Regions from separate parts of the Janthinobacterium sp. FW305-128 genome, predicted to be linked through region 2. Evidence: predicted binding sites of a transcription regulator. Region 2 holds the regulator's gene; the other holds the start of a gene.
What was found. Region 2 encodes sigma-54, which starts transcription at its own class of promoters, with help from an activator protein. Its sites were predicted from a motif close to TGGCANGNAANCTGCTTT; they were not measured.
Positions count from the first base shown of each region.

Region 1 (4,668 bases), on a different contig from region 2:
ACGCCGGAACCCGTCTGGAATTTCCACAGTTCCTTGCCCGTCTTCGCGTCGACGGCTTTCAGGAAGCCTTCCGGCGTGCCGTAGAACACCAGATTACCGGCCGTGCTCATCACGCCGCCCCACAGCGGCGCGTTGTTCTTGATTTCCCAGACGATCTTGCCCGTCTTCGGATCGATGGCGCGCATGGCGCCGATGTAGTCGTCAAACAAGGGCTTGATGGTAAAGCCGGCGCCGAGGAAGGCGCCGCCCTTCTTGTAGCTGATCGGCTCGTTCCAGATGTCCATGCCCCATTCGTTCGCGGGAACGTAGAACAGCTTGGTTTGCGGCGAGTACGCCATCGGCATCTGGTTTTTTGCCCCCAGGAAAGCCGGCGCGGCAAACACGGTCGTGCCCTTCTTGCCTTCTTCTCCCTTGGTCGGGTCGCCAGGGCGGCCGGCGGCGATATAGTTCGGCCGGCCCGTCTTCAGGTCGATGCTGCTGGCCCAGGTGATTTTCTTGACGAACGGAAAGGCATTCTGCAGCTTGCCGTTGGCCGCATCGATGACGTAGAAGAAACCGTTGCGGTCGGCCTTGCCGCCATAGCGCTTGCCATCCATGTCGAAGGTGACGAACTCGTTGGCGCCGTCGAAATCCCAGGCATCGTTTGGCGTATTCTGATAAGCCCACTTGATCTGCCCCGTTTTCACGTCCAGCGCCACGGTGGACGACGAGTACAGATTGTCGCCGGGACGCAGATGGCTGTTCCACGGCGCCGGGTTGCCGGTGCCGAAATACGCCAACTTGGTCTGCGGATCGTAGGTGCCGCCCATCCACGTCGAGGCGCCGCCCGTTTTCCACAGGTCGCCCGGCCAGGTCTTGTTCACGGTACCGGACACGCCGTTATCGATGGCCTTGCCATCCTTGTCGTAGCGGTGGCCCATATGGCCTTCCACCGTCGGACGGCTCCACACGAGGTCGCCCGTCATGGGGTTGCGCGCCTCTACCCGGCCGACGATGCCGAATTCGCCGCCCGACACACCCGTCAGCAGCAAGCCTTCGGCGATCAGTGGCGCCGCCGTCATCGAGTAGCCGGCCGCGTAATCGTCAACTTTCTCCTTCCAGACGATCTTGCCCGTATTCTGGTCCAGCGCCACCAGGTAGGCGTCGAGCGTGCCGAAGATCACCAGGTTGCCGTACAGGGCGGCACCGCGGTTGACCACGTCGCAGCAGGGCATGATGCCGTCCGGCAAGCGATGCTCATATTTCCACAGCTTGGCGCCCGTTTTCAGGTCGACGGCAAAGATACGCGAATACGATGCCGTGACGAACATCTTGCCGTTATGAATCAACGGCTGCGATTCCTGGCCCCGCTGTTTTTCGCCGCCAAACGAGAACGACCAGGCCGGCACCAGCTTGGCCACGGTCTTGTCATTGATCTGCGTCAACGGCGAATAGCGCTGGCCCTGCGTGCCCATGCCGAACGACAGCACGCTGGACGGATTCTTCGCCGTGCTGTCGAGCATGGCGGTGGTGACATTGCCCACATCGGCCGCCTGGGCCAGCGATGCCACACCCAAACCGATGAGTATCCCCATGATTTTTTTCTGCACAATCATCTCCCTCTGTTATTAGTATGTGTATGTATCAGGTGCTGCCGTGGTCGTGCGGCTGCGCATGCAGCAAGGCGCACTCTTCATCGGTGAACAGGCGCGAGCGCGTCAAAAAGCGCTTGCCCGTGCCGTTGTCGAGTGAAAACATTCCGCCATTGCCATCGACCACATCGATAATCAACTGGGTATGCTCCCAGTACTCGAATTGCTCGAGTCCCATGTAGAACGGTGCGCCATTCAAATTGCCGAGATAGATATCGGTATCGCTGACATCGAACTCGCCCAGCGCGTAGCACATGGGCGCACTGCCGTCGCAGCAGCCGCCCGACTGGAAAAACATCAGCGGGCCGTGACGCTGGCGCAACTTGTCCATCATTTCCAGCGCCGCATCGGTGGCGACCACCCTGGCAATTGCTGCACTCATGGCATCCCTTTCTGCGCGCCGCGCCTGGACTACGGGCGCGGCGCCTGTTGCCGGTTTAGAAGAAGCCCAGCGCTTTCGGGCTATAGCTCACCAGCAAGTTCTTCGTTTGCTGGTAGTGGTCGAGCATCATCTTGTGGTTTTCGCGGCCGATACCCGATTGCTTGTAGCCGCCGAAAGCGGCGTGGGCCGGATACAGGTGGTAGCAATTGGTCCACACGCGGCCCGCCTGGATGGCGCGGCCCATGCGGAAGGCACGCGAACCGTCACGCGTCCACAAGCCAGCGCCCAAGCCGTACAAGGTATCGTTGGCAATCGCCAGCGCTTCAGCTTCATCCTTGAAGGTGGTCACGGACACGACCGGTCCAAAAATTTCTTCCTGGAAGATACGCATCTTGTTGTGCCCCTTGAACACGGTCGGACGCACGTAATAGCCGCCTTCCAGGTCGCCCGCCTGCGTGTTGCGCTCGCCGCCAGCCAGCACTTCGGCACCTTCCTGGCGGCCGATGTCGAGGTAGGACAGGATTTTTTCCAGCTGCTCCTGCGACGCTTGGGCGCCGATCATGGTGGACGAGTCGAGCGGATTGCCCTGCTTGATGGCGGCCACGCGCTTCAGGGCCCGTTCGATGAATTTCTCGTAGATCGATTCCTGGATCAGCACGCGCGATGGGCAGGTGCACACTTCGCCTTGATTCAGCGCAAACATCGCAAAGCCTTCCAGGCACTTGTCGAAATATTCGTCGTCCGCATCCATCACGTCTTCAAAGAAGATGTTCGGCGATTTGCCGCCCAGCTCCAGGGTGACGGGAATCAGGTTTTGCGCCGCGTAGCCCATGATCAGGCGGCCCGTGCCCGTTTCGCCCGTGAAGGCAATCTTGGCGATGCGCTTGCTCGAGGCCAGCGGCTTGCCCGCTTCCAGGCCGAAACCGTTGATGATGTTCAACACGCCCGGTGGCAGCAGGTCGCCGATCAGCTCGATCAACACCATGATGGAAGCGGGGGTTTGCTCTGCCGGTTTCAGGACGACGCAATTGCCGGCGGCCAGGGCTGGCGCCAGTTTCCACACGGCCATCAGAATCGGGAAATTCCACGGAATAATCTGGCCCACGACGCCCAGCGGCTCGTGGTAGTGGTAGGCATAGGTTTCCGCATCGATTTGCGCGACGGAACCTTCCTGCGCGCGGATGCAGCCGGCGAAGTAACGGAAATGGTCGATGGCCAGCGGAATGTCCGCGTTCATCGTTTCGCGGATCGGCTTGCCGTTATCGATCGTTTCCGCCGTGGCGATCAAGCTCAGGTTCTGTTCGATGCGGTCGGCGATGCGGTTCAGGATGTTGGCGCGCTCGGCAGGCGAAGTCTTGCCCCAGGCCTCCTTGGCGGCATGCGCGGCATCCAGCGCCAGCTCGACGTCTTCCGTCGTGGAACGGGCGATTTCGCAAAACGGCAAGCCCGTGATCGGCGTAATGTTAGGAAAGTATTCACCTTTTACTGGTGCAACGAATTTGCCGCCGATGTAATTGTCATAGCGTTGTTTGAAGGGATTGGCTACGCCCAGTTTGCTGATGTCTGCGAGATTCATGTCGTCCTCTATCGGGTTAATTAGAATGGAGTTACTTAATTAAAATCAAACGTCCTGGTACAGATGGGGTGAGTACACGCAGTCTTCCGCAAATGCCGTGCCAGCTCGCCATCCCACTACAAACTTAGCCGCTTTTACCCCTGTTACAAGGGCGCGGCTTCAATACCGGTGCGCTTTTCGGCGCATGCCCGGGCTTGAGCCGCGGGAGCGAGCCTGTTTGCGTTTTGAACAAGGTGAAGGCATCCTGTTCCAATCCGGGCCAGCCCTGCTGCTGCGGCCCGTCGCCGCTGCACAATGGAACAGGTGTACCAGACTGGAACACCTGTTCCTGTAACGCTACCGAATCACCACGCCCCATGGCAATTCGCCGACGGCGATATCGGCCACCTTGCGCGCGCTGGCCGTATCGATGACGGAGACGCTGTTCGAGCGGCCATTGGCCACGTACAGCTTGGCGCCATCGGGCGTGATGGCCATGTTCCACGGGCGCTTGCCGACGGGAATGGTGGCCGTCACCTGCTTGCTGGCCGTATCGATCACCATCACCGTACCGTCGATGCCGTTCGAGACATACACTTGCTTGCCGCCGGGATGGACCACGATGCCGTTGGCATTCTTGCCTGCTGGAATGGTGGCAATCGCCTTGCGCGCCGTCATATCGATCACGTAGACAGCATTGACCAGTTCGCACGCCACGTAGGCGCGACCAGAATCCGGACTGAAACCGATGCCGCGCGGCCGCAAGCCCACGGCGATGGACGCGACCTGGCGGCGTTGCGCCACGTCGATGACATCGACTTGCTCGGCCTCTTCCGCACTGACCAGCAGCCAGCGCCCATCGGGACTGAACACGGCATGTTCCGGGTTGCGTCCCTGCACCTTGATATCGGCAAGCACGACGCCCGTCTGGCCATCGAGCAAGGCCACGCTATTGTTTTCCTCGACGGCCACGGCCACGTAACGACCGTCGTGCGAGGCGCTCACGCCTTCGGGCGACTTGCCCAGCGTCACTGTGCGCACGGGCGCGTCTGTTTCGTTATCGATCAGCAGCAAGGCGCTGCTGGCCGCATCGGTGACAA
Region 1 covers NZ_JACYMK010000021.1:10,319-14,986, reverse strand. Annotated here, with positions in the region: gene IGS60_RS27860 (PQQ-dependent methanol/ethanol family dehydrogenase) at 1-1,574, opposite strand, end outside; gene IGS60_RS27855 (DUF779 domain-containing protein) at 1,624-2,013, opposite strand; gene adh (aldehyde dehydrogenase) at 2,069-3,589, opposite strand; gene IGS60_RS27845 (beta-propeller fold lactonase family protein) at 3,926-4,668, opposite strand, start outside.
Region 1: the regulator sigma-54 is predicted to act here: its motif matches at 3,675-3,692, upstream of adh (aldehyde dehydrogenase).

Region 2 (4,668 bases):
GCGACCGGCAAGCCTTCGCCCGGCGTTGATTCGAACAGGGCCAGCAGCGCCCCCATCTGCGCCTCGGGCACGTAGACATCGGCCAGGCCCGTGTAGAGGGCGTCGGCCGCGTTGATCGTCAAACCCGTCAAGCCCAGGTACAGGCCCAGCTGACCCGCCAGACGGGACAAAAAGTAACTGCCGCCCACGTCGGGGAACAGCCCGATATTGACTTCCGGCATGGCCATGCGCGTGCGGCCCGTGACGATGCGCAGGCGGTTGCCGGGCCCCGCTTGCGCCACGCCCATGCCGCCGCCCATCACCACCCCATCCATGACGGCGATATACGGTTTCGGATAAAAATGGATCAAATGATTTAAAGCATATTCTTCCGTAAAGAAATCTTCCAGCAAGGCGCTGCCGCCCTGCGGCGTGGCCAGGCCCGCGTCGTAAAAGAAACGGATGTCGCCACCCGCGCACAGGGCTTTTTCGCTGCTGGAGCGGATCACCACGGCGTCCACCTGCGGATCGTCGCGCCAGGCCAGCAAGGCCGCGCTCAGGGCGCGCACCATCTCCAGCGACAGGGAATTCAAGGCTTTCGGACGGTCGAGCACGATGTGGCCCGTGCGGTGGCGGATGGAAATCTGGACGAGGTCGCTCATGGCAGGCAGGAAAGAAGTGAAAGTGCAAACATTCTAGCGCCTGCGCGGCGAACATTGCGTTTCGCTGGACGCAAAAAAGGGCGCAATGTGCGCCCTTAGTTGATCACAGCCGGTTGAAAGTCGCGGGCCGCTTAGGCGGGGGCGAATTCTTCTTCCGAACTGTCTGGCAGATGCTTGATCGCCTCTTTACCGTGCCCTTGCACTTTGGTTTTGTATTTCATCACTTGCCTATCGAGCTTGTCGATCAGGGTATCGATCGCGGCATACAGGTCGTGCGCCAGGCTTTCCACATAGACAGTTTTGCCGCTCAGACGCAGGTTGACTTCGGCCTTTTGACGTTTTTCTTTCTCTTTGAGGTTATCCACGGTCAGAATCACGGCGATATCGATAACTTGATCGAAATGACGTTTCACGCGCTCCAGCTTCGTTTGTACGTATTCACGGATGGCTGGTGTCACTTCGAGATGATGTCCGCTGATGGTGAGATTCATACACACTCCTAAAGATGATCGGGTTCGTGCGGTCCATCGTATCCGGCCCGCAGAGGAACCGAAAAAAACTTACAAACACTTACGCAGGCTCACTGGCGGAATTTTTAATGCTTCCCGGTATTTGGCAACAGTACGTCGCGCAATCACCATGCCTTGTTCCCCCAGCATGTCCGCAATCTTACTGTCGGATAAAGGATTTTTAGGGTCTTCTGCTCCTGTCAGTTGCACGATCAATGCCCGTATCGCCGTCGATGAAGCTTCGCCCCCCGCTTCGGTGGCGACGTGGCTACCAAAGAAATATTTCAACTCGAACATGCCGTGCGGGGTCAGCATGTACTTTTGAGTTGTTACCCGCGAGATAGTACTCTCGTGTAAACCCAGTGTATCAGCTATTTCACGGAGCACAAGGGGGCGCATGGCAACGGCCCCATGCGAGAAAAAGTTCTTTTGTCTTTCTACTATCGCCTGCGCCACGCGCAGAATCGTGTCGAAGCGCTGGCGCATGTTCTTGATCAGCCACTTGGCTTCCTGCAACTGTGCACCCATGGCGCCCTCGCCCTTGCCCTGCTTGAGCAAGTTGGCGTACATGGCATTGACGCGCAGGCGCGGCATGACGTCGTTGTTCAGGGTCACTTGCCAGCCATTGCGCGCGCGCTTGACGACGACGTCGGGCACCACGTAATCGGACACGTCCGCAGCGAACACGGCGCCCGGATGCGGGTTGCACTGGCGAATTACCGTCTGCGCTTCACGCAAGTCTTCATCGTCGCAATCGAGGGCTTTTTTCAGCTTGTTGAAATCGCGCTGGGCAAACCAGGCCAGGTGCTTTTCCACGATGACGAGGGCCATGCGCCGCGTCACCATGGCGATGTGCGGCAAGCGCTTGATTTGCAGCGCCAGGCATTCGGACGCATTGCGCGCGCCCACGCCGGGCGGATCGAAACTTTGCAGCAGCGACAAGGCCGTGCGCATCTCGTCGGCATCGATTTCCAGCTCTTCCGGCAGGCGCGCCAGGATGTCGTCGAGCGACTCTTCCAGGTAGCCATTGTCGTCGAGCGCGTCGATGATCAGCTCGACCAGCGCGCGGTCGCGCAATTCGAGCACCGTCACGCGCATCTGCTCCATCAGGTGTTCGCGCAGGGTGCAGTGATGGGCCTCCAGCTGCGGGCGCGAATCTTCGTCGTCGGGCGCCTTGCCCCGGCTCGCCTCGCTCCAGTCACTGTCGCCGCCATCCGCGGCGGCCGGGCCCTCGCCCGCCTCGCCGTCAAAGGTTTCCGCTTCGGCCGGCGCCGCGGGCGCCTCCTGGCCTGGCGGCTGGGGCGGCGCTTCGGCCGGCGCGGCCGTGGAGCTCAAGGCCCCATCGGACAGCAGGCGCAGCGAACGGTCGAGTGGATCGTCGAGGCGCTCGAGCAAGGGATTGTCCGTCAGCAGTTGCTCGAGTTCCTGATGCAATTCCAGAGTAGACAATTGCAACAGGCGTATCGATTGCTGCAACTGCGGCGTCAGTGCCAGGTGCTGCGAAGTGCGCAGCTGCAATGATTGTTTCATTGGCTTACATGCGGAAGTGTTCGCCCAGATAGACCCGGCGTACCGACTCGTTCGCGATGATGTCGTCGGGGCGTCCCGACGCCAGTACCGAGCCCTGGTTGATGATGTAGGCACGGTCGCAAATACCCAGCGTCTCGCGCACATTATGATCGGTGATCAGCACGCCGATATTGCGCTCCTTCAAGAAGCGCACGATGCGCTGGATCTCGATCACGGCGATCGGATCAACGCCGGCGAACGGTTCGTCGAGCAGCACGAAACGGGGATCGGTGGCCAGGGCGCGGGCGATTTCCACGCGGCGGCGCTCGCCGCCCGACAGGGACAGCGCCTGGTTCTCGCGCAACTTTTCAATCTGCAAGTCGGCCAGCAGTTTATCCAGGCGTTCCTCGATCTCGGCCTTCTTCAAAGGACGGCCTTCGACGGTCTGGATTTCCAGCACGGCGCGGATATTGTCTTCCACCGTCAGCTTGCGGAACACGGACGCCTCCTGCGGCAGATACGACAGGCCCATCTGTGCGCGGCGGTGGATCGGCAGGCTGGAAATGTCCACGCCGCTGATGTCGATGCTGCCGCCATCCGACGGCACCAGGCCGACGATCATGTAGAACGAGGTGGTCTTGCCGGCGCCGTTCGGGCCCAGCAGCCCCACCACTTCGCCGCATTCGACTTGCAGCGAGACATCATGCACGACTTGCCGCTTGCCATAGGTTTTCTGCAGTCCGCGAACGATCAGGGTGCTGCCGCAACGGGTATTGTCCATTATTTCGTTCCTGGCACAGGTGTGGCCGGCGCTTTCTCCGCCGCGGGCGCCTTGGTCTTCGGCTGGATCACCATGCGCACGCTGCCGCCATCGGAGGTGCTGGTGCCGCTGTCGGAATTTTCCATCTTGAATACTTCCTTGCGGCTGTCATACGAGATGAAGGCGCCATTGGCCACGTCCGTCACTTTCGTGCCTTCCAGGCGCGTCAGCTTGGCCTTGGAAAACAGTTTCACCACTTCCGTCTTGTTGTCGTATTCCACACGTTCCGCTTCGCCTTCGACCCACAGGTCGCCGGCGCCATCGCGCTTCTGGCGGAACGTGGCCAGCTTGCCGGGATCTGCCCAGAAGGTGATGAACTGGTAGCCTTGCGGGTCTTCCGTGATCAGGGCCCGGCCCGCCTTCATGGTCAGCGTGCCCTTGACCAGCACGACGTCGCCCGTCAGGGTACGAATCTGCTTGACGTCATCGACGTGGCCGCTACGCGCCGTGATGACGGCTTCCTTCTCGGAATCGGCCTTCTCGGCATGCGCCACGCCCATGAGGGCCAGAGAAAATACGCTCAACAGCAAGATGTTCTTCATAGTATGGTTTCCTTGTTTCATTCTGTCATTTTGCCGCCGCGGCCGGGCGCGGTTTCGGCGGGAGGACCATGCGCAAGGCATTCTGCACTTCCACCACGCCGGTGGCGTTATTGGCCTTCATGCCGATACCATTGATGCGCGAGGCACCCGTCAGGATATCGACAGGCACGTCCGTTTCCATTCTTTCTTCGTCCGGAAACACCGTCAGCGCTTCCGTCCTGACCGTCAGGTTCTGCGCCTTCGGACTGGCCACGCGGTCGATCACGACCTTGCGGTGCAGTTGCAGCCGGGTATTGTCCTGGTCGATATGCGCCAGTTCCGCATTCATGTTCAGCGGCGGCATGCCCGGCGTGAGCTTGCGCACGAAGGGCTGGTCGATATCGGACGAATCGTCGGCCGGATAATGCGTGAGCTTGTTGCCCGACACGATATAGCTGGGCTTACCCGTCAAGTCCATGCGCACCAGGCTGAAATTGGTGATGAAATAGTCGGGCTCACCCAAATTCTTGCTGGCCTTGATGTCCTGGCCATTCTTGTTCATCACTTCAAGCAGCCAAAAGCTGGCCAGCGCGACGACGACCGCGCCCAGCAGGGTAAAAATCATGCGCCAGCGATGGGCGCCTCCTGGCTTACGCATAGGGTTTCAC
Region 2 covers NZ_JACYMK010000014.1:149,806-154,473, forward strand. Annotated here, with positions in the region: gene IGS60_RS25665 (enoyl-CoA hydratase/isomerase family protein) at 1-641, opposite strand, end outside; gene raiA (ribosome-associated translation inhibitor RaiA) at 773-1,132, opposite strand; gene IGS60_RS25675 (RNA polymerase factor sigma-54) at 1,202-2,680, opposite strand; gene lptB (LPS export ABC transporter ATP-binding protein) at 2,685-3,440, opposite strand; gene lptA (lipopolysaccharide transport periplasmic protein LptA) at 3,440-4,021, opposite strand; gene lptC (LPS export ABC transporter periplasmic protein LptC) at 4,047-4,658, opposite strand.